DNA from 2 places in the Streptomyces sp. A18 genome. Region 2 is predicted to be linked to the other one. Evidence: predicted binding sites of a transcription regulator. Region 2 holds the regulator's gene; the other holds the start of a gene.
What was found. Region 2 encodes HspR, which represses chaperone genes until heat shock. Its sites were predicted from a motif close to TTGAGNNNNNNNNNCTCAA; they were not measured.

Region 1: a site for HspR is predicted at 7,821-7,839, ahead of dnaK (molecular chaperone DnaK). Genes of this name have one in related genera too.

What each region holds. Positions count from the first base shown of each region.
Region 1 covers NZ_JBWLKL010000012.1:83-10,423, forward strand. Annotated here, with positions in the region: partial or broken gene AC5P1C_RS20390 (nitrate reductase subunit alpha) at 1-2,852, shown strand, start outside; gene narH (nitrate reductase subunit beta) at 2,856-4,469, shown strand; gene narJ (nitrate reductase molybdenum cofactor assembly chaperone) at 4,480-5,049, shown strand; gene narI (respiratory nitrate reductase subunit gamma) at 5,049-5,771, shown strand; gene dnaK (molecular chaperone DnaK) at 5,898-7,760, opposite strand; gene AC5P1C_RS20415 (OsmC family peroxiredoxin) at 7,911-8,336, opposite strand; gene AC5P1C_RS20420 (DUF6345 domain-containing protein) at 8,565-10,202, shown strand; gene AC5P1C_RS20425 (amino acid permease) at 10,246-10,341, opposite strand, start outside.
Region 2 covers NZ_JBWLKL010000002.1:221,783-242,228, reverse strand. Annotated here, with positions in the region: gene dnaK (molecular chaperone DnaK) at 1-327, shown strand, start outside; gene grpE (nucleotide exchange factor GrpE) at 324-1,052, shown strand; gene dnaJ (molecular chaperone DnaJ) at 1,094-2,305, shown strand; gene AC5P1C_RS03860 (heat shock protein transcriptional repressor HspR) at 2,307-2,756, shown strand; gene AC5P1C_RS03855 (hypothetical protein) at 2,888-3,394, shown strand; gene AC5P1C_RS03850 (DUF397 domain-containing protein) at 3,433-3,615, opposite strand; gene AC5P1C_RS03845 (helix-turn-helix domain-containing protein) at 3,626-4,498, opposite strand; gene AC5P1C_RS03840 (ATP-binding protein) at 4,766-5,236, shown strand; gene AC5P1C_RS03835 (hypothetical protein) at 5,342-5,503, shown strand; gene AC5P1C_RS03830 (hypothetical protein) at 5,481-5,966, opposite strand; gene AC5P1C_RS03825 (DUF7224 domain-containing protein) at 6,103-7,404, opposite strand; gene AC5P1C_RS03820 (ATP-binding cassette domain-containing protein) at 7,398-8,186, opposite strand; gene AC5P1C_RS03815 (helix-turn-helix transcriptional regulator) at 8,309-9,283, opposite strand; gene AC5P1C_RS03810 (helix-turn-helix transcriptional regulator) at 9,240-10,340, opposite strand; gene AC5P1C_RS03805 (helix-turn-helix transcriptional regulator) at 10,364-11,347, opposite strand; gene AC5P1C_RS03800 (hypothetical protein) at 11,502-11,714, shown strand; gene AC5P1C_RS03795 (hypothetical protein) at 11,711-12,100, shown strand; gene AC5P1C_RS03790 (pyridoxamine 5'-phosphate oxidase family protein) at 12,292-12,819, opposite strand; gene clpB (ATP-dependent chaperone ClpB) at 12,971-15,568, shown strand; gene AC5P1C_RS03780 (YbjN domain-containing protein) at 15,672-16,214, shown strand; gene AC5P1C_RS03775 (pyridoxal phosphate-dependent aminotransferase) at 16,290-17,498, opposite strand; gene AC5P1C_RS03770 (DUF2617 family protein) at 18,215-18,733, shown strand; gene AC5P1C_RS03765 (polyamine aminopropyltransferase) at 18,824-20,413, shown strand.

The sequences.
Region 1 (10,341 bases), on a different contig from region 2:
GCCAGAAGGTCGTGGTCGTCGCGCCCGACTACGCGGACAACGCCAAGTTCGCCGACGAGTGGCTGCACCCGCACCCCGGCACGGACGGCGCCCTCGCCATCGCGATGGGCCACGTCATCCTCAAGGAGTTCTTCGTCGACCGGCAGACGGACTTCTTCACGGACTACGTGCGCAAGTTCACCGACCTGCCGTTCCTGGTGACGCTGACCGAGCGCGACGGCGCGTACGTCCCTTCGAAGTTCCTGCGCGCCACCGATCTGGGGCAGAGCGGTGAGGGCGGCGACTGGAAGACGGTCGTCCTGGACGAGAACACCGGGCAGCCCGCTGTCCCGAACGGCTCCCTGGGCTTCCGCTGGACCGACTCCGGCAAGGGCAAGTGGAACCTGGAGCTCGGCAACATCAGGCCGCAGCTCTCCCTGCACGACTCCGACGTGGCGACGGGCGTGGAGGTGCTGCTCCCCCGCTTCGACACCGAGGGCGGCACGCACGGGCAGGGGCGCGGTGAGATCGTCCGCCGCGGGGTGCCCGCGACGCGGCTCGGCGGGCAGGACGGTCCGCTCGTCACGACGGTCTTCGACCTGCTGCTCGCGCAGTACGGCGTCGGGCGAGAGGGGCTTCCGGGCGAGTGGCCCGCTTCGTACGAGGATGCCGACGCGCCCGGCACCCCGGCCTGGCAGGAGGCGCACACCTCGGTCCCGGCCGCGAAGGCGGTGAAGATCGCGCGGGAGTTCGCGCAGACCGCAGAGAAGTCGCGCGGGCGCTGCATGATCCTCATGGGCGCTGGGACCAACCACTGGTTCCACTCCGAGACGATCTACCGTGCCTTCCTCGCGCTGCTCCAGCTGACCGGCTGCCAGGGCCGCAACGGCGGCGGCTGGGCGCACTACGTCGGGCAGGAGAAGTGCCGCCCCGCGACCGGCTGGGCGACGCTGGCCAGCGCCAACGACTGGAGCAGGCCGCCGCGGCAGATGATCGGTGCCGCGTACTGGTTCCTGAACACCGACCAGTGGCGCTACGACAAGTTCGCGGCGGACGTGCTCGCGTCGCCGCTCGGCGAGGGGCGTTTCGCCGGGATGACGGGCGCCGACTGCCTGGCGCTCTCGGCGCGCACCGGCTGGATGCCCTCGTACCCGACCTTCGACCGCAACTCCCTTGATCTGGGCGATACTTCGGGGGCTTCGGGCGACCCCGTCGCCAATGTCGTCGACGAGCTCAAGGCCGGCACCCTCAACTTCGCCTGCGAGGACCCGGACGCACCGGAGAACTGGCCGCGTGTCCTGACCCTGTGGCGCGCCAACCTGCTCGGTTCGTCGGCCAAGGGCGCCGAGTACTTCACCAAGCACCTGCTCGGCACGCACTCCTCGCTGCGGGCGGAGGAGGCGGCGCCCGACGAGAGGCCGTCGACGGTGAAGTGGCGCGACGAGGCGCCCGAGGGCAAGCTCGATCTGCTCGTCTCACTGGACTTCCGGCAGACGTCGTCGACGCTGCTCTCGGACGTGGTGCTGCCCGCGGCGACCTGGTACGAGAAGCACGACCTGTCCTCCACGGACATGCACCCCTACGTCCACTCCTTCACGCCCGCCGTCGACCCGCCCTGGCAGGCCCGCACCGACTTCGACACGTTCAAGGCGATCGCGGAACGGCTCAGCGAACTGTCCGTGGACCATCTCGGCGTACGCAAGGACGTCGTCGCCACCGCGCTCCAGCACGACACCCCCGGCGAGACCGCGCAGCCCGGCGGTGTCGTCCTGGACTGGCGCAAGGGCGAGTGCGAGGCGATCCCGGGCAAGACCATGCCGGGCCTGACGGTGGTCGAGCGGGACTACACGGCGATCGGCGCGAAGTTCGCGGCGCTCGGCCCGCTCGCGGAGAAGCTGGGCCTGCCCGCGAAGGGCATCGCCCTGCGGCCCGACCAGGAGGTCGACGAGCTGCGTGAGCGCAACGGCGTCGTACGCGGGGGACCCGCCGACGGCCGCCCCGCCCTGGACACGGCAGTGAAGGCGGCGAACACCATCCTCGCCCTGTCCGGAACGACCAACGGCCGCCTCGCCACGCAGGGTTTCCACACCCTGGAGGCGCGTACGGGTCAGGAGATGGCGCACCTGGCCGCCGAGTACGAGGGCAAGCGCATCACGTACGCCGACACGCAGGCGGCGCCCGTGCCCGTGATCACCTCGCCCGAGTGGTCGGGCAGCGAGTCGGGCGGGCGGCGCTACACGGCGTTCACGCTCAACACCGAGCACCTCAAGCCGTGGCACACGCTCACGGGCCGCCAGCACTTCTTCCTCGACCACGACTGGATCCACGAGCTGGGCGAGGCGATGCCCGTCTACCGGCCGCCGCTGGACATGAACCGACTGTTCGGGGAGCCACGACTCGGCCCGGACGGCGAGAAGGAGGTGACGGTCCGTTACCTCACCCCGCACAACAAGTGGTCCATCCACTCCGAGTACCAGGACAACCTCTTCATGCTGTCGCTCTCGCGCGGCGGGCAGTGCATCTGGATGGCGCCGCAGGACGCGGACGCGATCGGCGTGAAGGACAACGACTGGATCGAAGCGGTCAACCGCAACGGTGTCGTGGTCGCGCGCGCGGTCGTCTCGCACCGGATGCCGGCCGGCACCGTCTACATGCACCACGCGCAGGAGCGCACGGTGAACGTCCCCAAGGCGGAGACCACCGGCAAGCGCGGCGGCATCCACAACTCCCTGACCCGCCTCATCCTCAAGCCGTCCCATCTCATCGGCGGCTACGCCCAGTTGTCGTGGGCCTTCAACTACCTGGGCCCGACGGGGAACCAGCGCGACGAGGTGACGGTCATCCGCCGCCGCTCGCAGAAGGTGGAGTACTGACACATGCGCGTCATGGCACAGATCGCGATGGTCATGAACCTCGACAAGTGCATCGGCTGCCACACCTGCTCCGTCACCTGCAAGCAGGCGTGGACCAACCGGGACGGCATGGAGTACGTCTGGTTCAACAACGTGGAGACCCGCCCCGGCCAGGGCTATCCGCGCCGCTACGAGGACCAGGAGAAGTGGCGCGGCGGCTGGGAGCTGAACAAGAAGGGCGCCCTGAAGCTCAAGAACGGCGGCCGGATCAAGTCCCTCCTGGAGATCTTCTCGAACCCCAAGCTGCCGGAGATCAAGGACTACTACGAGCCCTGGACGTACGAGTACAAGAACCTCACCGATGCCCCGCTCGGTGACGACTACCCGGTCGCCGAACCGCGCTCGCTGATCAGCGGCAAGCCCATGAAGATCGAGTGGTCGTCGAACTGGGACGACAACCTGGGCGGCGCCACCGAGTACGGCGACCTCGACCCCATGGTGGCCAAGACCCGCGAGAAGGCGGCGGAGAAGGTGAAGTTCGCCTTCGAGCAGACCTTCATGTTCTATCTGCCGCGCATCTGCGAGCACTGTCTGAACCCGGCGTGCGTGGCGTCGTGCCCGTCCGGCGCGATGTACAAGCGCGAGGAGGACGGCATCGTCCTGGTCGACCAGGACAGCTGCCGGGGCTGGCGCAAGTGCGTGACGGGCTGCCCGTACAAGAAGGTGTACTTCAACCACCGCACCGGCAAGGCCGAGAAATGCACGATGTGCTACCCGCGCCTTGAGGTGGGGCTGCCCACGGTCTGCTCGGAGACGTGCGTGGGGCGTCTGCGCTATCTGGGCGTGATCCTCTACGACGCCGACAAGGTGACGGAGGCGGCTTCGCAGCCGGACGACACCGCGCTGTACGAAGCCCAGTTGGGGGTCTTCCTCGACCCGGAGGACCCTCAGGTGCGGCGCGAGGCCGAGCGGGCCGGGATCGGTCACGACTGGGTCGAGGCCGCACGCCGCTCCCCCGTCCACGCGCTCATCAGCAAGTACAAGGTGGCGCTCCCGCTGCATCCGGAGTACCGGACGATGCCGATGGTCTGGTACATCCCGCCGCTCTCACCGGTCGTGGACGCGCTGAGCGAGACCGGGCACGACGGCGAGGACCTGGACAACCTCTTCGGCGCGATCGACACGCTGCGCATCCCCCTCGAATACCTGGCGGAGATCTTCACGGCCGGTGACGTGGGCCCGGTGCGGTCCTCGCTGGAGAAGCTGGCGGCGATGCGCGCCCATATGCGGGCGATCAACCTCGGTGACCGGCCGCACAGTTCGGTCGCCGACTCCGTGGGGATGTCGGGCCAGGAGATCGAGGAGATGTACCGGCTGCTCGCCATCGCCAAGTACGAGGACCGCTACGTCATCCCGACCGCCGCCGTCGGTGACGCGCAGCGCCTGGAGGAGTCGGCGCTGCCGGACGAGTGCAGCCTCGACTTCGAGGACGGTCCCGGGATGGGCGGGGACGGGCCGTTCGGCCAGGACTCGGGCCGCAAGCAGCTGCCGCTGGTGACCATCGAGAACTTCCACGCGCTGCGGGACCGGCAGACCGCCGACGAGCAGCCGTCCGCCACCGAGAAGGACGCACTGTGAAGGACACCCTGTGAGCGACCACGCCGTGCTCTACCGGGCAGCCGCGCACTGCCTGTCCTACCCGGACGAGGAGTTCCGCGGCCTCTTGCCTCACCTATCGGCCGCGGCACCCCAATTGGAAGGGTTCCTGACACACGCGGCGGCGACCGACGCCTCCGAGCTCGCCGCGCACTACGTCCAGGTCTTCGACTTCAAGAACCGCCACAGCCTCTACCTGAGCTGGTGGCGCGACGGCGACACGAGGCGGCGCGGGATGACCCTGGTCCGCTTCAAGGAGGTCTACCGGGAGCACGGCATGGAGTTCACCGGCGAGGAGCTGCCGGACTTCCTGCCCGCGGTCCTGGAGTTCTCCGCGCACGCGGGCCCCGTCCTCCTGGAGGAGCACCGGCCGGGCCTGGAGCTGCTCCGCCTCGCGCTCACCGATTTCGGTACGCCGTACGCGCCCGTGCTCGACGCGGTGTGCGCGACGCTGCCGGGGCCTTCGCCGAAGGACCGGGCCGAGGCGCAGGCGCTCGCCCGGTCGGGGCCCCCGCGGGAGGACGTCGGCCTCGAACCCTTCGCAATGATCGGGGAACACTGATGAGAACGCTGCTGTGGGGCGTCATCCCGTACCTGGCCGTCGTCCTCCTGGCGGCGGGGCTCTTCTGGCGCTATCGCTACGACAAGTTCGGCTGGACGACGCGTTCTTCGCAGGTGTACGAGTCGAAGCTCCTGAACATCGCGTCGCCGATGTTCCACTACGGGATCCTCTTCGTCCTCGTCGGACACCTGGTGGGACTCTTCATCCCGGAGTCGTGGACGGAGAAGGTGGGTGTGAGCGAGCACACCTATCACCTGTTCTCGCTGTACGGAGGCACGGCGGCGGGAATCCTGTTGGTGCTCGGCATCCTGCTGCTGCTCTACCGGCGGCGCACGAACGCGCCGGTGTTCCGGGCGACGACCGCCAATGACAAGCTGATGTATCTGGTGCTGTTCGCGGCGATCGTGCTCGGCATGGTGGCCAAGCTGACGCACGCGTCGGGCGAGGGCTACAACTACCGTGAGTCGATGGCTCCTTGGGCACGCAGCCTGTTCACCCTCCAGCCGGACACGGACCGGATGGCGGGGGTCCCGGTCCTGTACCAGATCCACGCGCTGGTCGGGCTCGCGCTGTTCGCGCTGATCCCGTTCACGCGGCTCGTGCACATGTTCAGCGCGCCGGTGCAGTATCTGTTCCGGCCGTATGTGGTGTACCGGAGCAGGGACCCCCGCCGGGTGGGGGCGCGTCCGGAGCGGCGGGGTTGGGAGAAGACGGGGTCTTAATCCTCCCCAACCCCGCCCCATCCCGAAAACCCGCTCGGCACGGGGGCCTTGGCTGCTGCCATCACCGGCTTCGCCGAGTTCGTCCTCGAGCGCCGGACGGGCTGAGTTCTTCAGCCCGCCGGGCCCTTACTTCTCGGCGCCCTCCCCCGGCTTCTCGTCGTCAATGATCTCCGCATCGACCACGCCCTCCTCGGGGGCGGGCCCCGAAGCCCCCTGCTCCTGCTCGGCGCCCTCGCCGGCAGACGCGTACATGGCTTGGCCCATGCGCTGGCTGACGGAGGCCAGCTTCTCGGCGCCGACGCGCAGGGCCGCCGTGTCGTCCGCCTTGTCCTTCAGCAGGGCCTTCAACTCCGTTGCCGCCGACTCCACTTCGGACCGTGTCTCCGCAGGGATCCGCTCCTCGTTCTCCCGCACGAACCGCTCCGTCTGGTAGACGAGCTGCTCGGCCTGATTGCGGGTCTCCGCGGCGTCGCGCCGTTTGCGGTCCTCCTCCGCATGCTCCTCGGCCTCCCGCACCATGCGGTTGATGTCGTCCTTGGGCAGCGCGGAACCACCCGTCACCGTCATGCGCTGCTCGCGCCCCGTCGCCTCGTCCTTCGCGGAGACGTGCATGATGCCGTTGGCGTCGATGTCGAAGGTGACCTCGATCTTGGGGACACCGCGCGGCGCCGGGGGCAGCCCCGTCAGGTCGAAGACGCCCAGCTTCTTGTTGTACGCGGCGATCTCCCGCTCCCCCTGGAAGACCTGGATGCCGACCGACGGCTGATTGTCCTCGGCGGTCGAGAAGGTCTCCGAACGCCGGGTGGGAATGGTCGTGTTGCGCTCGATGAGCTTGGTCATGATGCCGCCCTTGGTCTCGATGCCCAGGGACAGCGGGGTCACGTCCAGGAGCAGGACGTCCTTCACGTCCCCCCTGATCACACCGGCCTGGAGGGCGGCGCCGAGCGCCACCACCTCGTCCGGGTTGACCCCCTTGTGCGGCTCGCTCCCAGTCAGTTCCCTGACCAGTTCCGTGACGGCGGGCATGCGCGTCGAGCCACCCACCAGGATCACGTGGTCGACGGCCGAGAGCTTGATGCCCGCGTCCTTCACGGCCTGGTGGAAGGGGCCGCGGCAGCGCTCGATCAAGTCCGCGGTCAGCTCCTGGAACTGAGCGCGGGTCAGCTTCTCGGCCAGGTGCAGCGGGCCGTCCGCCGAAGCCGTGACGTACGGCAGGTTGATGTCCGTCTCGCTCGACGACGACAGCTCGATCTTCGCCTTCTCCGCGCCCTCCCGCAGCCGTTGCAGCGCCATCTTGTCCTTGGCGAGGTCCACCCCGTGGCCGTTCTTGAACTGCCGCACCAGGTACTCGACGATGCGCTGGTCCCAGTCGTCGCCGCCCAGTTGGGTGTCGCCGTTGGTGGCCTTCACCTCGATGACGCCGTCGCCCATCTCCAGGAGGGATACGTCGAAGGTGCCACCGCCGAGGTCGAAGACGAGGACCGTCTGGTCGTCGCCCTTGTCGAGGCCGTAGGCGAGGGCCGCGGCCGTCGGTTCGTTGATGATGCGCAGCACGTTCAGGCCCGCGATCTCGCCGGCCTCCTTGGTGGCCTGGCGCTGCGTGTCGTCGAAGTAGGCGGGGACCGTGACGACCGCGTCCGTGACGTCCTCGCCCAGATAGGACTCGGCGTCGCGCTTGAGCTTCTGCAGGATGCGGGCGGAGAGTTCCTGGGCGGTGTACCGGGTGCCGTCCACGGACCCGCCTTCCGGGAAGCGCCAACTCCCGTCTCCCATATGGCGTTTGACGGAGCGTGCGGTGCGCTCCACATTGGTGACCGCCTGCCGCTTGGCGACTTCCCCGACGAGGACGTCGCCGTTCTTCGCGAAGGCGATGACCGAGGGCGTGGTGCGCGCTCCCTCCGCGTTGGCGACGACCGTGGGATCACCGCCCTCAAGGACGGCCACCACCGAGTTCGTCGTTCCGAGGTCGATCCCGACTGCACGTGCCATGTCCGGTCCCCTTCCACCGCGAGCCCGTTTCCCGGCGTACTCCGACCTCCATCACAAAACTTGAGCGGCTTATTGTCAATGCCGCCTATGACGGTGCCGCCGCCCCCTGGGGGACGGCGGCACGGTCGAGAACGGCCGAAAAGCCGTGCGTCAGGCGAGCTTCGCCGTCAGCGTGATGGTCGTGCCCGTCAACGCCTGGCTGACCGGGCAGTTCGCCTTGGCGTCCTCGGCGGCCGCGACGAACGCGGCCTCGTCGATGCCCGGCACCGTGCCCTCGACGGTGAGGTGGATGCCGGTGATGCCGGTGCCCGGCTGGAACGTCACGTCGGCGGACGTGACCAGGCGGGTCGGCGGGGTGCCCGCGCTGTTCAGACCGTTCGAGAAGGCCATGGAGAAGCAGCTGGAGTGCGCGGCGGCGATCAGCTCTTCCGGGCTGGTCTTGCCGTTCGCCTGCTCGGCACGGGACGGCCAGGAAACCGCCTGCTCACCGATCCCGGAGGAGTCGAAGGTGACGGTGCCCGACCCCTCCGTCAGGTTGCCTTCCCAGACCGTGTGCGCGGAGCGCGTGGTAGCCACGATGTAGATCCCTTCAGTGCGGTTCCGAGATGCGTTCCGGAACGTCCGTTGCGCCCATCCGATCACACCCGGGCGGCCCAGCCGGGAAAGCCGGGGTAACTGAGGCGGTACGAGTGTCCCGGTGCGTGGTCGCTATGGCCGAAATGCCAACTGTGCAAGGCGCGTCCGCGGTGACACTTTGAGGCCCCCTCGCCCACGGGACGAGGAGACCACTCAGGGGGTTTGGCCATGCGCATGAATTTCTCGGAACGCGGTCCGTCTCCACTGGAAGGTGCGAAGCCGGGAGCCGCCGGTGACCGCGACTCGACGTTCGGCTGGTGGGGTGCCTTCAGCATCCAGAAGTTCGTCAACCAGTCACCTCTCTTCCACACGCACGCCGACGCCACCGGGTGGCTGGCGTACCTCCAGCAGTTCTACGACCGCAACTTCTGGTTCGCGGACGGCGGGGCGCAGGTCTGGGCGTACGAAGAGACGTACGACAACTGGCAGGACCGGTACGGCATGGACGCGGTGGTGGCCGTCTACCACTCGGGCCACGGCGGCATGGACGGCAACGGCGTCTTCTTCGCGCCGCTCGGTGCGGTCTGGGACGGCCGCAGCGACGCGGTCTCGAACCGGATGGCGCTGGGCAACGAGAAGGCGAACTACGTCTTCTGGTCCACCTGCACATCGCTGCGGGTCCTCGGCGGGCACTCACCGATCCGCACCTGGGCGGGGCCCAACATCGGCTTCCGCATGATCTTCGGGTTCGAGACGGTCAGCATCGACAGCCCGGACTACGGCAAGAAGTTCTGGGAGAAGTGGCGGGCCGGGCAGACGTTCACCGACGCGTGGCTGAACGCGAGCTGGGACATCTACAAGGGCCAGGCGCCCTCCGTCTGCGCGGTCGGCGTCAACCAGGCCGACGCCACCGCCCGGCTCAACGGCGAGCGCACCCTCTACCGCGAGCACGTGCCGGACAACTGGTACGCGTGGCGCTGGTACAACGCGCGCGACAGCCTCAGGGAGCCGCTGACGCGGGTGCCGAGCAGCCCGCAGATCGTCCAGCTCGCGCCGCGCGACCCGGGCCAGGAACTCACCAAGATGGGGGAGATCGCCGACTTCCCCTCGGCGGCACTGCAAGAGGTGCAGGTCGAGCGGCAGGGCGTGCTCAGCGCCGTCTCCGGCGACCGGACCGTGTCCACCGCCCCGCACGCCGTCCGGTGGGTCAAGCTCGCCGAGGCCAACCACCGCAACCTGCGGCAACTGCCCACGGACCAGGCGGTCGACGCGGCGCGCGCGTTCGCCGAGCGGCACGCCGACGGCGCCGAGCTCGTCGTGGACAGCGTGCACGACCTGATGCAGAACTCCGGGGCGAAGGACGGCTCCGAGCTCGGCGAGCCGGTGTCCTTGGAGACCCATGTGACGTTCCGGCAGGTCTTCGACGGCGTACCGGTCATCACGCCCGACCGCGGTCTCATCCGCGTGGCCCTGGACAACGACGCGACCGTCGTCCAGGCGCAGATCTCCACGCGCGAGACCACCGGCACGACGCGCGAGCCGAGCACCGACATCGCACCGCCTCCCGCCGGCGGCCGGGGCGCGGCGGCACCCTCGATGCAGGCACGCGACCCGCGCGAGGCGCTGGCCGCTGCGCAGCGGAAGCTGCTCGCCGAGCTCGCCGCCGTCACGGCCGACGAGACGGGCTCCCAGAGCGCGAGGGCCCCGCAGGAGCCCGAGGTCAGGGACGTGCCCGGCACGTTCGACGTCGGCTATGAGATCGAGGGCAACGAGGCCTACCCGGCCGCTCGCAAGCTGATCGAGATCGGCCCGCCCGACGGCATGTTCACCACCCGCCGCTGGGTGGTCGCACCGCTGGCCAGGTAGTCCGGCGGGAAGGGCAGAGCCCAGGCCGACGGGGGTCGGGGAATCAGTGGGTGGCGGTCCGCTCCTTGCGGGCCGCCATCCACGCGTAGACGAGCACCCCCGCGAAGAGGAACAGGACGCCCTGGTAGACGGCCGCGTA
Region 2 (20,446 bases):
ACGGAGAAGTTCCTCACCGATAACGCGGACAAGGTCCCCGGTGACGTCAAGACCGAGGTCGAGGAAGCCGTCAACGAGCTGAAGGAAAAGCTCAAGGGCGAGGACACCGCGGAGATCCGCACGGCCACCGAGAAGGTCGCGGCCGTCTCCCAGAAGCTGGGCCAGGCCATGTACGCGGACGCTCAGGCCGCGGGTGCCGAGGGCGCTGCCCCCGGCGGCGAGGGCGAAGAGGCCCCGAACATGTCCAAGGACAAGGACGACGACGTGGTCGACGCCGAGATCGTCGACGACGAGAAGCCTGGTGACACGAAGGGCGGCGCCGCATGACCGAGGAGACTCCGGGCTTCGGTGACAACGCCGAGAAGCCCGACGTCCCCTCCGGCGCCACCCCTGATGACGCGGCGCCGCAGGCCGCCGAGCCCTCCACTGAGGAGGGCCCGGCGGCCCCGGCCGGGGACGCAGCAAACAACGCATCGGCGCAGTCGGCTCAGTCCGCCCAGGACGTGGGTCTGATCGCGCAGCTGGACCAGGTGCGCACGGCGCTCGGCGAGCGCACGGCGGACCTCCAGCGGCTCCAGGCGGAGTATCAGAACTACCGCCGCCGAGTGGAGCGGGACAAGGTCACGGTCAAGGAGATCGCCGCGGCGAACCTCCTGGGTGAACTCCTCCCGACCCTGGACGACGTCGGCCGCGCCCGTGAACACGGCGAGCTGGTCGGCGGGTTCAAGTCCGTCGCGGAGGCGCTCGAGACGGTCGTCGCCAAGATGGGCCTCCAGCAGTTCGGCAAGGAGGGCGAGCCCTTCGACCCGACGATCCACGAGGCCCTGATGCACTCGTACGCGCCGGACGTCACCGAGACGACCTGCGTCGCGATCCTGCAGCCGGGGTACCGCATCGGCGAGCGCACCATCCGCCCCGCGCGGGTGGCCGTGGCCGAGCCGCAGCCGGGCGCGCAGACGGTCAAGGGCGGAGACGCCGACACCGCTGCTTCCAAGGACTCCGCCGAGCAGGCGGAGGACAAGGAGACCGGTGGCGGCCCGGACGAGGGCTGACGTAACGGAGTTGTTGTGAAGCGAGAGGAGGGACGTCGGGGATGAGCACGAAGGACTTCATCGAGAAGGACTACTACAAGGTCCTCGGCGTCCCCAAGGACGCCACCGAAGCCGAGATCAAGAAGGCGTACCGGAAGCTCGCCCGCGAGAACCACCCGGACGCCAACAAGGGCAACACCAAGGCGGAAGAGCGCTTCAAGGAGATCTCCGAGGCGAACGACATCCTCGGGGACCCCAAGAAGCGCAAGGAGTACGACGAAGCGCGTGCTCTCTTCGGCAACGGCGGCTTCAGGGCAGGCCCCGGAGCGGGCGGCACCGGCGGCTCGTTCAACTTCGACCTGGGCGACCTCTTCGGAGGCGGCGCCCCGGGCGGTGGAGCGGGCGGCGCAGGCGGTGCCGGCGGCTTCGGGGGCGGTCTGGGTGACGTCTTCGGGGGCCTGTTCAACCGAGGCGGTACGGGGGCGGGCGGCGCGGGCACGCGTACGCAGCCCCGGCGCGGCCAGGACATCGAGTCCGAGGTCACGCTGAGTTTCACGGAGGCGGTGGACGGGGCCACGGTCCCGCTCCGGATGTCCTCCCAGGCTCCCTGCAAGGCCTGTTCCGGCACCGGCGACAAGAACGGCACACCGCGCGTGTGCCCGACGTGCGTCGGCACGGGCCAGGTGACGCGGGGAGGCGGCGGCGGATTCTCCCTCACCGACCCCTGCGTGGACTGCAAGGGCCGAGGGCTCATCGCCCAGGACGCGTGCGAGGTCTGCAAGGGCTCGGGCAGGGCGAAGTCGTCCCGCACGATGCAGGTGCGGATCCCCGCGGGCGTGTCGGACGGCCAGCGCATCCGCCTGCGAGGCAAGGGCGGCCCCGGTGAACGGGGCGGTCCGGCGGGCGACTTGTACGTGGTCGTGCACGTCGACACCCACCCGGTCTTCGGCCGCAAGGGCGACAACCTCACGGTGACGGTGCCGGTGACGTTCACGGAAGCGGCACTGGGCGGCGAGGTCAAGGTCCCCACCCTGGGCGGACCGGCCGTCACGCTGAAGCTCCCTCCGGGCACGCCCAACGGTCGTACGATGCGGGCGCGGGGCAAGGGCGCGGTCCGCAAGGACGGCTCGCGGGGCGACCTGCTGGTGACGGTGGAGGTATCGGTCCCGACCGAACTCTCCGACACGGCGAAGGAAGCCCTCGAGGCTTACCGCAAGGCGACTGCGGACGACGATCCGCGGGCAGAACTGTTCCAGGCCGCGAAGGGAGCATGAGATGGACGGCCGTCGTCGAAATCCGTACCAGTTGACCGACGAGACGCCGGTCTACGTCATCTCGGTAGCGGCTCAGCTGAGCGGCCTCCACCCGCAGACCCTGCGTCAGTACGACCGCCTGGGCCTGGTCTCTCCCGACCGCACGCCGGGCCGTGGCCGACGCTATTCGGCCCGCGACATCGAACTGCTCCGTACGGTGCAGCAGTTGTCGCAGGAAGAGGGCATCAACCTGGCGGGCATCAAGCGCATCATCGAGCTCGAACACCAGGTGGCGGCGCTCCAGTCGAGGGTGGCGGAGCTGTCGTCGGCGGTGGAGGGCGCGGCTGCGGCGATGCAGCAGCGCGAGGCGGCGGTGCACGCTTCGTACCGCCGCGACCTGGTCCCGTACCAGGACGTGCAGCAGGCGAGCGCGTTGGTGGTGTGGCGGCCGAAGAGGTCGTCGGAGCAGTAATTTCGGAGCGGTAGCTTCGGAGCAGTAGTTCTTTGCTCGCGCGTCGGGGCCGGGAGGTGGGAACCTCCCGGCCCCGACGCGCGTTGCGATGGTCGACCTGAAGAAATTTGCCGGGGGAAGCGGGGTTCGCCATGGCCATGGTGGGACTGTTCTGGATCGCCGAGGGCGATGTGTACGTGGGCGCGAAGCCGTCGGGCCTCGCGGCCGGGGTGCGGCTGACGCCGGAGGGCGTGGTGGCCCTGGGGGACGGCCAGTCGGGGTTCTTCCCGTGGGAGGACGTACACGCGCTGAGCGTCGACGATGTCCCCGTGAAGTCCCTGAAGCGGCACGTGGGAGCGCTGGTGGACATGGCGCTGACGGCGGGCCTCGGGAGTGGGGACGAGCCGCCGACCCTCACCGTCCGGGTCACGGGGGCCGAAGGCGCCGACACGGAACTGTCGGCGTACACGGCGGCGGCGATCGGCTACTCCCAGGAGGAGTACGACCTGTCCTTGACGCTCCTGACCCGCATGACGGAGGGCGAGGCGACCTTGCGGACGACTCTGGCGTCGATGGCGGAGTGGGGGCGGGCGCGGGAGGGGGGTTCGCCGCGGGGCGCTGAGCGGGAGGGTCTGCTGCGGGAGTGGGGCGGCGGCTGAGCCCGCGACCTCAACTCCTCAGCGATTGCCTTCTTGAGTCAGTCCTCTCGGGAGAGCGTCTCCAGGAGTGCTGCCAGCGAGCCGGACGTGGTCGTCAGGATCGTGTCCGGGGCGTCGCTCTCGCGGAGGCGGATCGTTCCGTCGGGGGCGGTGGCTATGTAGAGGCAGTTACTCTCCGGGCCGCCGCTGAATGAGGACTTCTGCCAGTTCAGGCGGGGCATTTGTGGGCTCCTAGAGTGTGTAGAGCAGATGCTGGATCAGTGCCAGAGAGTCCTTGGCCGCGAGTGTGGCGTGTGAACGCCCGGAGATCGGCGCGAGTGCACACTCGGTTAGACGATCGAACATGCTGCCGTACAACGCAAGGTGCTCATCGTCGCGGAGATACAGCGGACCCGAAGGGTGATCGAGCACGACCGTGCTCAGCCGGTGTACCGGCGTGATGCTGTGCAGGAATGCTCCACTGAGCGCGGCATCGACATCCGCCTCGAACGGGACGACCTGGACGGTCACGTTGGGGAGCCGGGCGACCTCGACAAGGTGCAGAAGTTGGCCGCGCAGGACGGAAGTACCGCCGAAGCGCATGTGCAGTGCCGCCTCGTGAATCACGCCGTGGAACTCCGGAGGGTTCTCGGAGGTGAGGACGGACTGACGCTCCATGCGGAAGGCTGCAGCTTCGTCCACGTCGCTCACGGCCAACTTGGGGTTGGCGAAGATGGCTCTCATGTACTCCTCGGTTTGCAACAGGCCGGGGACGAACAGCGACTCGTGACTCCGCAACGCGATAGCGCCAGCCTCCAGCTCGGCGAGATTCATGGCCGCAGAACCGACGTTGCCCTTATAGGCACTCCACCAGCCTTTTCCTGTTGCCTCGGACATGGCGACGAGGGCATCGACGTAGGGAACACTTTCGCATCCCAGTGCTTCGCAGAGGTCTCGAAGACGGTCCGACACGATCGAGGTGCGCCCGGCTTCGACATGGCTCAGCTGGCCGCGGCCCATATTGATCCGCTCGGCTGCTTCTCCGGCGGACAAGCCTGCCTGTTCGCGCAGTTTCTTGAGCTCGTGGCCGAGCCGGTGCTGGCGTTCACTGATGACAGTGCGCATTCCCAAGGGGCTATCTCCTCAGTTGTCTGGGCGAAGTCTCCCCTCTTTCGGGGGAGTTGGTCTATCACTTACGCGATTCAGGTTGCGAATGCGTTCCCTGCATCCTTACCTTAAGTGTGACACCGGTGACGCCCCGGAGTTGGTCAACTCCCCCTGCCCACAAGCCGAAAGGCACCCACAGCACCGACCAGGCGCACGTGGGCAACGCCATCGCCCGGCAAGGAACACGCACCACCTCCCCCACCCCTCCCGACGGGAGCAACCGTCATGCCCGCAGACCGCCCACGCATCGCGCACCGAGCAGCCCAACTCGCGTACGACTACAGCCTCTTCACCCCCGGGGACGCGACCTCCCCCAAGGTCGGCAGAGACTTCGTACGCACAGTCCTGCGCACCCTGGACCGAGAACCGCTGGTCATGCCGGCAACTCTCTGCACCTCGGAACTCCTCACGAACGTGCACCTGCACACCAAGGGCTCCGCCATACTCCGCATCCTCCTGACGCTCACCCGCCTACGGGTAACGGTCTTCGACGAGAGCCCGGACCCTCCGGTCGTAGCGCACCCCGCCGCCGGGGTGGCCGTGGCCGCCTGGGGGCGAGGGCTGGCCCTGGTCGCGGAACTCGCCGACACGTGGGGCGTCGCGGACGACAGGGCGGGGCGGTATGCGAAGGGGGTGTGGTTCGAGTTGGGGGAGGCCGGGAACGGAGGACCGTTTCGCCCTCACCGCATCGGGTGAGCTGGACGCTCTTTCCCCTGGTCGGCCCCATGAACGTACCTACCGTGATCGCGTTGCTTGTGCCGCGAGGACGCCAAGCCCACACTGGAAAGGAGGTGCGCCATCATGACCGCTCTTGCTGCTGAGAGGCACGAGACCATGTCGCCGGAGAAGGCGGACTGGGTGGGCGTCCACCGAGTTCCGTACGGGACCGAGGTCACGATCCCCGAAGGACCCGCCAAGGGGTTCACGATCGGCGAGGCGATCACGGGGGCGCGGCGCGGGTGAGGGAGGCCGCCCTGCGGAGGAGGGCCTTCCTGCGCCACGGAGTTGCCGCGGTCGCGGTGACTCCGAGGCTCAGTGCGATGGCGGCGGCAGCCCAGCTGAAGAGGTGAGCGGCCGGATTGGCCGTCCAGTCCCACCAGTTGCCCGGGTACCAGACCAGGAATAGGACCGAGGTCAGCGGGACGACCCAGCCGAGCTGATGGCCGAGTACACCCGAAGAGAGCAGGGCGAGGCCCAGCCAGATCAAGGTGGAGCGGACGAAGACGGACCCGGAGTCCGGGCCGTTGGCGACGGTCTCCGCACCGAACGAGAAGGCGCAGACCGTCAGCGTCAGCCCAGTGCAGTACGCGACGCGCAAGCGGTGCATCGTGGACGCGCCCATCGCGTCGTGTGCCGACATGGCCCCGTCGAGGGAGGCGGAGAGGAAGACCGCCGACAGCAGCGGAAGCTCCTGCCGGTACGGCACGCCTGTGGTTACTCCTCCGCTGCCGATGGAGGGAAGCGAGATGCTGGTACCGCCGAAGAGCGCCGACAGAAGGGCGACAACTGCGGTCCCGACGAGGACTGCTGCGCCTCGGTGGACTCTTGCGTAGCGGAGCAGATCAGTGCCATGCATCAGGCTTGCACCACGAGCTCTCACGAAGTACCTGGCCGCGCTCCTGCTCGACCCACTTCTGCTGCTCGGCCGACGGCATCCGCGAGGCCTTGGTCGCCTCGCGCTGGGCGGTGTCGACTCCTTCCATGTGGAGTCCCTTGTCGGCGACGGCCGGGTCCTGTCCCACGGCCTGGTACTCAAGCCATAGAGCGATGTTGTCCATGGACTGCCACGCACGGCGCTCGTCCTCGGGCGGGCTGCAGTCGCCGATCGACTCGGTGAACACCTGGTCGGACATGGCGATCGCTGCGGTGCGTACGTGCCCTTCGGCGATGTCGAAGCCTCGGTCTCCCAGGTCCGTTCGCCGGAGCCCGAACTCGTAGAACACGGCGGGTGTCTTGATCCAGGAGTGATTGGTCTGGTCGAGGCGCTGAGCCATCCGCGTCAGCTCCGGCAGATACTTCCGGTGCTCGGGCCAGACGCACACCCGCGGGGCGCTTTTGTCGGCACGGTCGCACAGCGGCTCGGTCGCCGAGGCCGGGCGCTCCACGCGCAGTTCGCCGGCTGCCGGGACCGCGGCCAGTGCGGTGAGGGAGCAGGCCACCGACCCGACGGCGATGGCGCGGACAGGGCGCGGGAGCTTCCGGTGGGGCATCTGGCGCGCGGCTCTCTTCCTCAGCGGCGGTGCCGTCACCGCTAGCACCGCGAGAGCGAGAGCGCACAGCAGGCGAAGAGCGACCGGCAGCGGACTCAGGTGGGTGTCCGGCGGCCCCGCAAGCACATTGAATTTGAACGGCAGGGACAACATGCTGATGAAGCAGCCCAGTGCGCAGACGATGGGTGTGAATGCTGCCGAGGGCCACCAGCGACCGGCCAGATGTCCCACGGACGCGAAAATGATCAGGGTCGAGGCGCCGAGCAGCAGGTAGGACGGCCAGAGGAAACCTGGCCCCGCGTCGCCGAGCGAGACGGCCACGGCGGTGAGGCATCCGATTCCGTACGCGAGGAATCCGAGCGTGAGGGTGGCGGCCAGCCGCACGGCCTCGACCTGCCAGCCCGGCCGGGCGGCGGCGAGAAGGAACTCGGGCATCCCCGCACGGGAGGAACGTCCGGCCTGCCAGGCGGAGACACCGGCGAGGACGGGCCCCAGGAAGAGCGTGACGACCTGCGCCGCGACGCTCGCCTCGGGCCACACCCCGATCCAGTACCGGGACCGCCCGAAGAGCACCAGCAGGTCCATGGCGATCAGCGCGGGGAAGGCGGTGAGCAGGGGGGAGCGGCGCAGCTCGATGCGGTAGGCGTTCAGCATGCGGCTTCCTCGGTCGTCCCGCGGCTGCCTCTGCGACCCCCCAGAACCGTCATGTAGCCGCGCTCCAGCGGGCTGTCTCCTGGGGCTGCCGGTGTGGACAGTGCCGCCAGCTCCTGTGGCGTACCGCTGTGGACCAGCAGCCCGTCGTCGAGTACGAGGACAGCGTCGCAAGCGGCGCCCACGTCCTCCACCAGATGCGTACTGAGCACGACGGCGGCCCCGCCGCGGGCGAGGGAACGTATGAGCTCACGGAAGTCGAGACGCTGGGCGGGGTCGAGGCCGACGGTGGGCTCGTCGAGGAGGAGCAGCGAGGGGGAGCCGACGATGGCGGCGGCGATTCCGGCGCGACGGAGCATGCCGCCGGAAAGAGACTTCATGCGGTCCCGGGCCCGGTCGGTCAACCCCACAGCGGCCAGCGCCTCCCTCGTCGCCGACTCGGCTTCCTTGGAGGGGACTTCACGCAACCAGGCGCAGTAGCGGACGAAATCGGTGACGGAGAAGGCCGGGTAGTAGCCGAAGTCCTGTGGGAGATAGCCGATGCGAGGACGGACCTTCCGCACGTCCCGTTCGCTGGTGACGGGCTCGTTGAATAGCTCCAATGCCCCGCTCTGCGGAGGCGCGATCGTGGCGAGGGTACGGAACAGGGTGGTCTTGCCTGCTCCGTTGGGACCCAGCAATCCGGTGACGCCTGGCTGGATGGACAGGTCGAGGTCCTCGATGATGCGGCGGCTGCCGTATCCCTGCGTGAGGGCCGTCAGGCGGGCGACGGGGTGAGTCGTCATGGATGGAGCCTGATTGGAATGAGCTTCATGGGCAGGGCCTCCCGAGATGTGGCGTAGGCCCGCCGGAGTGGTGGGCTTTTCGTGGCGCTGGTGAACGTACTGGCGTACGTCCATGTTGTGACTCAGCCGTCCGGATCCAGAAGCCCTGACTGGCCTATCAGATAACCGAGTTGGGCCCGGCTGTGACTGCCCACAGTGGCAGCAAGCTTTGCTATGTGGACACGGGCGGTGCGCACGTTCATGCCGAGGCGAGCGGCGATTTCGGCGTCGGTGTGGCCTTCGACGAGGAGGGTCGCTATGGCGCGTTGGCGTGTGGTGACTCCGCCTTCCGTGCGCTGCGGGACCGACTGGGGCCACATCGGCGTGGCCAGGCGCCACAGGCGGTCGAAGGTGGTGGCCAGGTAGTCGACCACGGCCGGGTGGCGCAGTTCGAGGGCGATGCTGCGGTCCTTGCTCGCCGGGATGAAGGCAACGGTCCGGTCGAAGACGAAGAGGCGCTCCGTGACCTCGTCGAGGGTTCGGGCTTCGGCGTCGCCTTCGAGGCGCTCGAAGTAGGCGAGGACCGGGAGTGAGTGGCGAGTCGTGTGCTGGTAGAGGGTTCGCATGCGGCAGCCCCGGCTGAGCAGGTCCTGGTCGCGGGCGAAGGCGTCGGCCAGCGTCTCCGGGGGGCGGGTGCCGCCCGGTTGGACGGCGAGGAACTCCTCCGTGGTGTCGGACATGGCCTGGTCGATGGCCGCGCTGATGCGTTCGAGGCCGTCGAGGACCGTGATCGCCGGGTCGTCGGAGTCGGCGGTCATCCGGGAGGCGAGGGCCATGAGCGGCTCGAACGCCGCGGTGAGGTGGTCTTCCCGTCGACGCTGGTCCGCTATGTGGTCTTCGATGGTGCGGAGGAGGCGGGGGAGTGCGACGGCGGGGGATGTGGGGAGGAGCCACTGCATGTCGCTGATGTCAGGGTGGAGCAGCCCGAAGTCGATGAGGCAGGGGGCTTCATCGGTGTCTTCTCGTGGGATGCGGCCTTCGTGAAGGGCACGGAGGTAGACGGCCGAGCCCGCATCACATAGCTGCTCTACCCCGTGCGGTATGTGCTCGATCGGCATACTGTCTCCCTCCCGGTTGGCTGAAGCGACGCGATGGGGGCGGGGGTGGTTGCGTCATGTGCGAGGTCGGAGTGGGGGAAGCGCACGCGTGGTCGTTGAGGATGCCTGAGCTGCCGATGAGGTAGCCGAGTTGTGCGCGGCTGTTGCTGCCCAGGGTGGTGGCGAGCTTGGCTATGTGGACGCGAGCGGTGCGGACGTTGAGGCCGAGGCGTGCGGCGATCTCGGAGTCGGTGAGGCCTTCGATCAGAAATCCGGCCACGGCCCGTTGGCGTCCGGAGATTCCTTTGCCGGAGGGCTCCGGTGCGGGCCGGGGATGCATGGGAGCGGCCATGCGCCAGAAGCGCTCGAAGGTGGTGGCGAAGTAGTCGATCAGGGTGGGGTGGCGTACTTCGAGGGCGATGCTGCGATCCTTGGTCGCGGGGATGAACGCCACGGCACGGTCGATGACGACAAGGCGTTCGGTCACTTCGTCCAGAGTGCGGACCTCGACATCGCCCTCCAGTTGTTCGAAGTGGGCGAGGACCGGCAACGCGTGCCGCGTCGTGTGTTGGTAGAGCGTGCGCATGCGGCCACCTCGCGTGAGAAGTGACTGTTCGAGTGGAAGCGCCGTGGCCAGGACTTCGGGGGATCTGGTGCCGCCCGGCTGGATGGTGAGCAGCTCGTGGACCGCGGGTGCCATCGCCTCTGATATGGCTGAATTGATGCGCTCGAAACCGTCGAGGACGGTGATGTCCGGAGCGCCGGGTGTGGAGGCCCTGTGAAAGCCGAGCGCCATGAGTGGCTCAAAGAGATCGGCCAGTTCTGTCGCTCGACGGCGCTGGTGCGCGATGTCCTCCTCGATGGTCCGCAGCAGCCGGGGAAGCGCGACGGCGGGTGCGGTGGGCAGCAGCCACAGCGTGTCCTCGGGATCCGGGCGCAGCAGCCCGAAGCCGATCAGGCAGGGGGTTTCAGCCGCCGTCTCACGGTGGACGCGGCCTTCGGTCACCGCGCGGACGTACAGGGCCGAGCCGGCCTCGCACAGCTCGTCTGGCGCGTGCGTATGGGGTGCTGCTGTCACGTCGGCCCCCTCCCTCGCCGGACTCAGTGGTCCTTCTCGAGGATTCCTGACCGGGCGATCAAGTAGCCGAGTTGAGCGCGGCTGCCGCTTCCCAGAGCGGCGGCGATCTTGGCGATGTGGGCGCGGCAGGTGCGGACGTTCATACCGAGCCTGCGGGCGATGGCCTCATCCACGTGACCTTCGATGAGGAGCCTGGCGATGGTGCGCTGGACGCCGGTGATGCCGTCAGAGGGAAGGTCGTAGGGGACCTCTTCCGTCAGCGGGACGGCACGCTGCCAGAGTTGCTCGAAGACCTTGCTGAGGTACTCGACCAATCCGGGGTGGCGCAGCTCAAGGGCTACCCGGCGGTCGTCGCTCGCAGGGATGAAGGCGACCGTTCCATCGAAGATGATCAAGCGTTCGATGAGCTCTTCCAGGGTGCGCACTTGGACCTTGCCGCCGGATATTCGGTCCACGTAGGCGAGAGTTCCCTGGCTGTGCCTGGCTGTGTGCTGGTACAGCGTACGGATGCTGACCCCGCGGTCGGTGAGCGGCCTGTCACGCTCCAGGGCTTGGGTCAGGGCGTCCACAGGGCGACCGCCGCCGGGCTGGATCGTCAGTACTGTCGTGCGGCACTCGGCCGTGGCGGAGTTGAGCGCCGCGTTGATCCGGTCGAACCCCTCCAACACGGTGATCGCGTGGATACTCGCCGGGCTCTGGGTGCTGATCGCGACGAACGAGTCGAAGGAGTCGGTCAGTTCGATGGCGAGCCGTCTGCGGTCCTGGATCTCCCGTTCCAGGGGGTGCAGTCGCTGGGCCAACGCGACGGACGGTGGAACGGGGCGGAGCCAGTTCGCGTCGTCCGGATCGGGGTGGAGAAGGCCGAACTCCACCAGGCAAGGAGCGGGTTCCACCTCGACGCGGGTGAGGCGTCCGGAACGCAAAGCGTTGGCGTAAAGCCGCGCCCCCTCGTCACACAGCTCAGTGACAGCATGGGGATGTGTCGGTTTTGAATCCATTGTGGTCATATCTCCACCCCCCAGGGTCCTGAACGTGCAGGAACATGATGCATCGCTCCTGTGGCATTGACATGCCTGAATGAGCCATCGTCATGTTGGCCGGGGGAGAGGAATCCATCAAGTGAGGACGAAGCCGACTATGCGCGTGAGAATGCTTGGCTCAGTGCTTGCCACTGTCTTCTCTGCCGCCCTGGCCCTCGGTGCTCTGGGTGGCTCGGGCCACGGCGTGGGGGACGCCCGACAGGCGGCCCCACCGGACACCGGCTGGACCAGCGTGGAGGCGACCCCCGGATCGGACACCGGCTGGACCCGAGCGGTGACGGCGACTGAGACCGACACCGGCTGGACCATCGGGCCGAAGGGGGCGAGCGTATGAGCACGCCCCCCGACGACCGCACCTTCCGCCGAGAAATGGCCACCGCCTACCGCTCCGGTTGGCACTTCATCGATCTCGCCACCGCGATACCCCACGCAGGCGACTCGTTGATGGTCACGCTCCTCGGCGAGCCCATCGTCGTCACCCGGGACGACGAGGAGGAGATCCGGGCCTACCGATGCCTCCGTAAGCCGCGAGGCGCCCCGCAGCCCGTGCGGTGTGCCATTCGGTACGGGATGGTCTTCGTCAATCTCGACCGGCGTGACCACCAGCTGGTCGGTGAGCCCGGCCGGCCCGGCGGGCAGCAGGACCAGCAGAGTTCGGGCAGCACCACGAACACCACGAGTACTACAAGAGCCATCACAGCCACCCCCCGCAGCGCCTGACGCGATCCCCCGTCGTTGTACATCGCGCAGGTGCTTCCCCCAGCAGCGGCGTCACCGTGGACCTGAACACGGTGGCGCCGCTGTGGTGTGTGCAGGGGTCCCCCGGGCGGGCCCAGGGGGAGCTGTGCCTCGGTGGAGCGACCGCGTGCCCATCGCCGTGTACAGGGACCCCCGGGCGGGCCCAGGGGGAGCTATGCCTCGGTGAGTGACCGCGTGCCCATCGCCCGCGTCAGCGTGATCTCTATCAGCGCCCGGTCCGGATTCGGCCTCGGCGGCTTCCCGTACCGCTCCTCGTAGCGGCGCTCGCCCTCCGCGATCTGCGCCGCCTCCGTACGTATGCGTGCGTACCCCTCCAGCGTCGCCCAGCGCCGCCCGTCCACCTGGCAGACCGCCACCCGCGCCCCCGGCCCCTCCGCGCCGGCCGCCACCCGCGCCCCCGGCCCCTCCGCGCCGGCCGCCACCCGCGCCCCCGGCCCCTCCCCGCCGGCCGGCGCGAGCGCCCCCGGCCCCTCCGCGCCGGCCGCCGCGAGGACGTTGCGGACCTTCGCGCTCGACTTGCTCGCCAGTACGCGGGCCACACCCGCCTCCGGGTCGTACGTCACGCAGACCGGTACCACGTGCGGGGTGCCGTCGGGGCGTGGCGTCGTCAGCGTGCACAGGTGCCGTTCGCGCCAGAAGCTGAGGTATGCGGGAGTGGGGTGGTGAGGGTCCATGGCCATGGAGGGAACTTAACCGCCGGTCAGCCGATTTTCGTCCTCCGCCCTTGAGTGGAATAGACTCAACTTTATGTACGCTGTTTAAGTCAGGTGGACCCGGCCACCCGTACCGCCAAGGCCAGAGGCCAGTAACCGCAAGGAGGAGACGACTCACGTGGACGCCGAGCTGACCAACAGGAGCCGGGACGCGATCAACGCGGCCGGCAGCCTGGCCGTGAAGGACGGGCATCCCGATCTGACCCCCGCGCATCTGCTGCTCGCGCTGCTTGAGGGGCAGGACAACGAGAACATCACCGACCTGCTCGCCGCGGTCGACGCCGACCAGGCAGCCGTCCGCGCCGACACCGAGCGGGCGCTGAGCGGCCTGCCCAGCGTCACGGGATCCACCGTCGCGCCGCCGCAGCCCAACCGCGAGCTGCTCGCGGTCATCGCCGACGCCTCGCAGCGCGCGAAGGAGCTGGGCGATGATTACCTCTCGACCGAGCATCTGCTGATCGGCACCGCCGCCAAGGGCGGCTCCGCCGGTGAGGTACTGAGCCGGTACGGGGCCACGGCCAAGAAACTGCTCGACGCGTTCGAGACGGCAAGGGGAGGACGTCGGGTGACCACACCGGACCCGGAGGGTCAGTACAAGGCCCTGGAGAAGTTCGGCACCGACTTCACCGCCGCAGCGAGGGAAGGGAAGCTCGATCCCGTCATCGGGCGGGATCAGGAGATCCGACGCGTGGTGCAGGTCCTTTCGCGGCGTACGAAGAACAATCCCGTCCTCATCGGCGAACCCGGCGTCGGCAAGACCGCCGTCGTCGAAGGGCTCGCCCAGCGCATCGTGAAGGGTGACGTCCCCGAGTCCCTGAAGAACAAGCGGCTCGTCTCCCTCGACCTGGGGGCCATGGTCGCGGGCGCCAAGTACCGCGGCGAGTTCGAGGAGCGGCTCAAGACCGTCCTCTCCGAGATCAAGGAGAGTGACGGGCAGATCATCACGTTCATCGACGAGTTGCACACCGTCGTGGGGGCGGGGGCCGGGGGCGACTCCGCCATGGACGCCGGGAACATGCTCAAGCCCATGCTCGCCCGCGGCGAGCTGCGCATGGTCGGCGCCACCACCCTCGACGAGTACCGGGAGCGGATCGAGAAGGACCCCGCCCTGGAGCGCCGCTTCCAGCAGGTGCTCGTCGACGAGCCCACCGTCGAGGACTCCATCGCCATCCTCCGCGGGCTCAAGGGGCGGTACGAGGCGCACCACAAGGTCCAGATCGCCGACAGCGCGCTCGTCGCCGCCGCCGCGCTCTCCGACCGGTACATCACGTCCCGCTTCCTGCCCGACAAGGCCATCGACCTCGTCGACGAGGCGGCATCCCGGCTGCGGATGGAGATCGACTCGTCCCCGCTCGAGATCGATGAACTCCAGCGTTCCGTCGACCGGTTGAAGATGGAGGAGCTCGCCCTCAGCAAGGAGACCGACGCCGCGAGCAAGGAGCGCCTCGAAAGGCTGCGGCGCGACCTCGCCGACAAGGAGGAGGAGCTGCGTGGGCTCAACGCGCGCTGGGAGAAGGAGAAGCAGTCCCTCAACCGCGTCGGTGAGCTGAAGGAGAAGCTCGACGAGCTGCGCGGCACGGCCGAACGCGCCCAGCGCGACGGTGACTTCGACACCGCGAGCAAGCTGCTCTACGGCGAGATCCCCGCCCTCGAACACGATCTGGAGGTCGCTTCCGAGGCGGAGGAAGAGGTCTCGAAGGACACCATGGTCAAGGAGGAAGTGGGGCCCGACGATATTGCCGACGTGGTCGGCGCCTGGACGGGTATTCCGGCTGGGCGGCTCCTCGAAGGCGAGACGCAGAAGCTGCTCCGCATGGAGGACGAGCTCGGCAAGCGGCTCATCGGCCAGACCGAGGCCGTGCAGGCGGTCTCCGACGCCGTGCGCCGCACGCGCGCAGGGATCGCCGACCCCGACCGCCCCACCGGGTCCTTCCTCTTCCTCGGCCCGACCGGTGTCGGCAAGACCGAGCTGGCGAAGGCCCTCGCGGACTTCCTCTTCGACGACGAGCGCGCCATGGTCCGCATCGACATGAGCGAGTACGGCGAGAAGCACAGCGTGGCGAGGCTGGTCGGCGCACCGCCCGGATACGTCGGCTACGAGGAGGGTGGCCAGCTCACCGAGGCCGTACGCAGGCGCCCGTACAGCGTCGTACTCCTCGACGAGGTCGAGAAGGCGCACCCGGAGGTCTTCGACGTGCTGCTCCAGGTCCTCGACGACGGGCGGCTCACCGACGGGCAGGGGCGGACGGTGGACTTCCGCAACACCATCCTCGTCCTGACCTCCAACCTCGGCAGCCAGTACCTCGTCGAGCCGCTCTCCTCCGAGGAGGAGAAGAAGCAGCAGGTACTCGAAGTCGTGAGGGCCTCTTTCAAGCCGGAGTTCCTGAACCGCCTTGACGACCTCGTCGTCTTCTCCGCGCTCAGCAGGGACGAGCTCGCGCACATCGCCGAGCTGCAGATCGACCGGCTCGCCCAGCGGCTCGCCGAGCGGCGGCTCACCCTTGAGGTCTCCCCGGACGCGCTGGCCTGGCTCGCGGACGAGGGCAATGACCCGGCGTACGGCGCGCGCCCGCTGCGCCGCCTCATCCAGACGTCCATCGGCGACCGGCTCGCCAAGGAGATCCTCTCGGGCGAGGTGAAGGACGGCGACACGGTGCGCGTGGACACCTTCGGGGACGGCCTGATCGTCGGTCCGGCCACCGGAAAGTCGCTCTGAGGCACTCCATGACGGCATAACCCGGTCACATCGGGGGCGGGGGTTGCGGGCCCCCGCCCGACATGGGGCAGGATGGCGGAATCCGTACGAAGGGACTAAGCACGTGAGCATCGACCCGTCCTCGATTCCGAATTTCGGGGGACAGCCCGAACCGCAGCAGGGCGATGGACCGGCGGGCCCCGTTGTCCCCGACCAGGACCTGGTCAAGCAGCTCCTGGACCAGATGGAGCTCAAGCACGTCGTCGACGAAGAGGGAGACCTCGCGGCGCCGTGGGAGGAGTTCCGCACGTACTTCATGTTCCGTGGCGAGGGTGACCAGCAGGTCTTCTCGGTGCGGACGTTCTACGACCGCGCGCACGCGATCGAGGAGAAGCCCCAGCTTCTCGAGGCGATCGACGACTGGAACCGCCGCACGCTGTGGCCGAAGGTCTACACGCACACCCACGACGACGGCACCGTCCGCCTCATCGGTGAGGCGCAGATGCTGATCGGCACCGGCGTCGCGCTCGAGCACTTCGTGTCGTCGACGGTCAGCTGGGTGCGGGCCGCGATCGAGTTCGACCGCTGGCTCGTCGAGCAGCTCGGCCTGGAGGCCGAGGTCGACGGCACCGAGGGTGAAGAGAAGCCCGGCGACGACCAGGCCTAAGCCTGGACCACGCGGGACCGAGAGCCCGGCCGGGGTGACCCGGCCGGGCTCTCGTCGTGACGGTGATGACCGGGACTACAGCGACTTGAGCCGCGAGACCGCTTCCGCCAGGACCTCGTCCTTCTTGCAGAACGCGAAGCGCACGAACGGCGCTCCGGCCTCGCGGTGGTCGTAGAAGACCGCGTTCGGTACGGCGACCACGCCGACGCGCTCGGGCAGCGCCCGGCAGAACGCGAAGCCGTCGGACTCCCCCAGGCGGCGGATGTCGGTGGTGACGAAGTACGTGCCCGCCGGGCGGTAGACGTCGAAGCCCGCCGCCGTCAGACCCTCGCTCAACAGGTCCCGCTTGGCCCGCATGCTCTCGGCAAAGTCCGCGAAGTACGCGTCGGGCAGGGCCAGGGCTTCGGCGATCGCGTACTGGAACGGGCCCGACGACACATACGTGAGGAACTGCTTCGCCGAGCGGACCGCCGTGACGAGCTCCGGCGTGGAGGTGATCCAGCCGACCTTCCAGCCGGTGTACGAGAACGTCTTGCCCGCGGAGCCGATCGTGACCGTGCGCTCGCGCATGCCGGGGAAGGAGGCGAGCGGGATGTGCGTCGTGCCGTCGCCGTCGTCGAAGACGAGGTGTTCGTAGACCTCGTCCGTGACCACGAGCAGGTCGCGCTCGACCGCGAGCTTCGCGATCTCGGTGAGCTCCGCGCGGGTGAGGACGGTGCCGGTCGGGTTGTGCGGGGTGTTGAGCAGCAGCAGCCGGGTGTGCGGCGTGATCGCGTCGCGCAGCTCGTCCAGGTCCAGTCGGAAGCGTCCCTCGGCCGCGTCCGGGCGCAGCGTCACGGGGACACGCTTGCCTCCGGCGAGGGCGATCGAGGCCGCGTACGAGTCGTAGTACGGCTCCAGGGCGATCACCTCGTCGCCCGGCTCGACCAGGGCGAGCAGAGATGCCGCGATGGCCTCGGTGGCGCCCGCCGTGACCAGGACCTCGCGGTCGGGGTCGTACGAGAGGCCGTACCGGCGCCGCTGGTGCTCGGCGACGGCCGTGCGGAGCTCGGGGATGCCGGGGCCCGGCGGGTACTGGTTGCCGCGGCCATCGCGCAGGGCGCGGACCGCGGCCTCGCGGATCTCCTCGGGACCGTCCGTGTCGGGGAAGCCCTGGCCGAGGTTGATGGCACCCGTTTTCAGGGCCAGTGCGGACATCTCGGCGAAAATCGTCGTGCCGAACTCGGCGAGGCGGCGGTTGAGCAGCGGGCGCGCGCTCCCGGATGTGGAGGTCATGGCCGCCATCCTGCGCCGAACCTCTGGAGTTCCTCAACTCTGCTTTGGGCCGCCGTGTGCGGGGGCATTCCCCCTTCACACAAGAACAGCACGGAAAAGAACGCGGACCCACGGGGGGCCTGCTTCGGGGGAACAGAAAGGAGCGTGAAGGTCATGGTCTTGGTCTTCGTGTTTGTCGGCGTGGCTCTGATCGTCGGACTCGCCGTGTACGCCGGTAATGCGAGCGGCAAGGGGTCGCGCTCGGGGGCGAGCGGGGCGGCGGGTTCCGGCGGCGGCAGTTGGTGGGCCGGAGGCGGCCACGATGGCGGTCACCACGGGGGTGGCTCCTGTGGCGGCGGATCGTCCTGCGGCAGCAGCTCTTCGTGCGGTGGCGGTGGCGGTGGCGGCGGTTGTGGCGGTGGCGGAGGCAGCTGACACGGGGCAGCTGGTCCGTCCATCTGTTGAAGTGCCCGGCAGGGAGGCAACTCCTGTCGGGCACTTTGTCGTTGAGTCATTGAACAGTTGAACTGTGCAGCCCCCGAGGGGATGGAAACCCTCCGAAGTTGGGTAAAAACGCTGTGGCAGTGCAGCAGTCCATGATTCCCTCTAAATCGTCAGCACCGCCCTCGTCAGGACGACTTGGACAACAAGGACGTTCCCGTGGGCACGAGCCGGCATTCCGACCTCCCGGTGTTCCGACCGGGTGTGTCGGCACCACCTCCATTGCGTGTTAGCGGAGCCGACCCATGCTCACGACCCTGAAGACTGTCTATACCGACACGTGCGCCGCGGACCTCGCCTGGACCCTGGGGCGCGAGCCGCTGCCGGCGCTCGCCACACTCGAACTCGAACTCGCCGACACGAGAATGGAGTTGAGGCTTCTCGGCGCGTCACACCAGGTGCTTCTCGAAGAAGAGCAGGGAACCTGCTCCGAGACCGTCGCCTGCATCCCCGGCAGCAGTACGCCCCTTCCGCTGGGCGTCTCCAAGCGCCTGGGCGAGTGGGAGTACGAATTCGCGGCGCGCGTCGAAACTCTCTCGCGCGGTCAATTCGCCGGACGCGCACAGGAATTGCTCGCTCTGGTGGCCGAGCATCCGCACGGCCTCGCGGGGGTCTTCCCCGGCAGCCCGCACGCGTTCACGGCGATGCTGGCCCAGCGCCACGAGGGCTCCGTGCAGTGGCGCACCTGGCACGCCTACCCGCAGGACGGGCAACTCGTGGCCACGCGCACGCGCCTGGGGGTCCGTACGCCGGCCGCGCTCTGACGGCTGCGCCCCTTCTACACCCCTGCAGTCGAGATGCACCCTTGTGGGTGACTGGGCGTAAGAGTGTGGTGACGTAGCGTTCCCAAGGTGATGGAGCCGTCAACGCATTTACCCGTGACGCCCAGAACGGGGCGGTTCCTCGTCCTGGCCGGCGTCTTCATCTGCGCGGCCTGCGGTCTGGTGTACGAACTCGAACTCGTCGCCCTCGCCTCGTACTTGATCGGTGACTCGGTCACGCAGGCATCGGTGGTCCTCTCGGTGATGGTCTTCGCGATGGGCATCGGCTCCCTGCTCGCCAAGCGACTGCGGTGCCGGGCGGCGGCCGGATTCGCCCTGGTCGAGGCGGCGCTCGCACTGGTCGGCGGACTGAGCGCGATGGCGTTGTACGCGGCGTTCGCCTGGACCGGCGACCAGGGCGAGGTCTGGGCGAGCGGATCGCGGTATCTGCTCGTCGCCTTCTCGCTCGCCATCGGCCTGCTCATCGGCGCCGAAGTGCCGCTGCTCATGGTGCTCATCCAGCGGATCAGACGGCAGGACGCCAGCGGCGCCGTGTCGGACCTGTTCGCCGCCGACTACGTGGGTGCGCTGGTCGGCGGCCTCGCCTTCCCCTTCCTGCTGCTCCCCCTCCTCGGCCAGCTGACCGGGGCGCTGATCACCGGCGCGGTCAACGCGATCGCGGGCGGCGCGCTCGTCTTCGGCCTGTTCCGGCACGACTTGAGCGTGCGGGGCCGCTGGGCGCTGCTCGTCGCGAACGTCACCGTCCTGGGCCTGCTCGCCTCGGCCGCCGTCCTCGTCGGGGACTTCGAGGCGGCGGCGCGCAGGGCGGTCTACGGCGAGGACGTGCGGGTCGCCGTGCAGACCGACGTCCAGGAAGTGGTCCTCACCGGCGGCAGGCAGGACTCGCTCGACCTCTACCTGGACGGCCGCCTGCGCGTCAGCGGCCGCGAGGAGCACCGCTACCACCGGGCGCTCGTCGGCCCCGCGATGAACGGACGGCACGCGCGCGTGCTGATCCTCGGCGGCGGCGACGGCCTCGCGGCGCGCGAGGTGCTCCGGCACCCGGGGGTGCGGCGGGTGGACGTCGTCGAGATCGACCCGGGAGTGGTGGAGTTGGCGCGCCGCGACCCGGCCCTGAGCGAGCTGAACGAGCAGGTGTACCGCGACCCCCGGGTGCGGGTGGTGTACGCCGACGCGTTCCGCTGGCTGCGCTCGCCCCCGCGTACGTACGACGTGGTGATCTCCGATCTGCCCGACCCCGGCATCACCGCGAGCACCAAGCTCTACTCCCAGGAGTTCTACGGCCTGGCGCGGCGGGTCCTGGCCCCGGGCGGGCGCCTCTCCGTGCACGCGGGCCCGGTCGCCGCGAGGCCCCGCGTCTTCTGGACGGTGGAGGCGACGCTGCGGGCGGCGGGGCTGCGGACCGAGCCCTACCGCGTGAGCGGCAGACTCTCCGGGTTCGCGGCGGGCCCGGACCGGACGGCGGACGGTGAGTCGGCGCCGCGCGACTGGGGCTTCGTCCTCGCGGCCGGATCCCGCCCCACCTTCTCCCCGACGCGGACCGCGGCACGGGCCGCGCCACGGACCGCTGCGCTGCTCTCGGTGGGCGTGGAGTCCGCCGAACGGACGCGGGTCCGGGGGGTGACCCCCTCCACGCTGGTACACCCGCGGTACGCGAACTGACGAACTGACGTACATGGTGTGGACCGCGTGGGT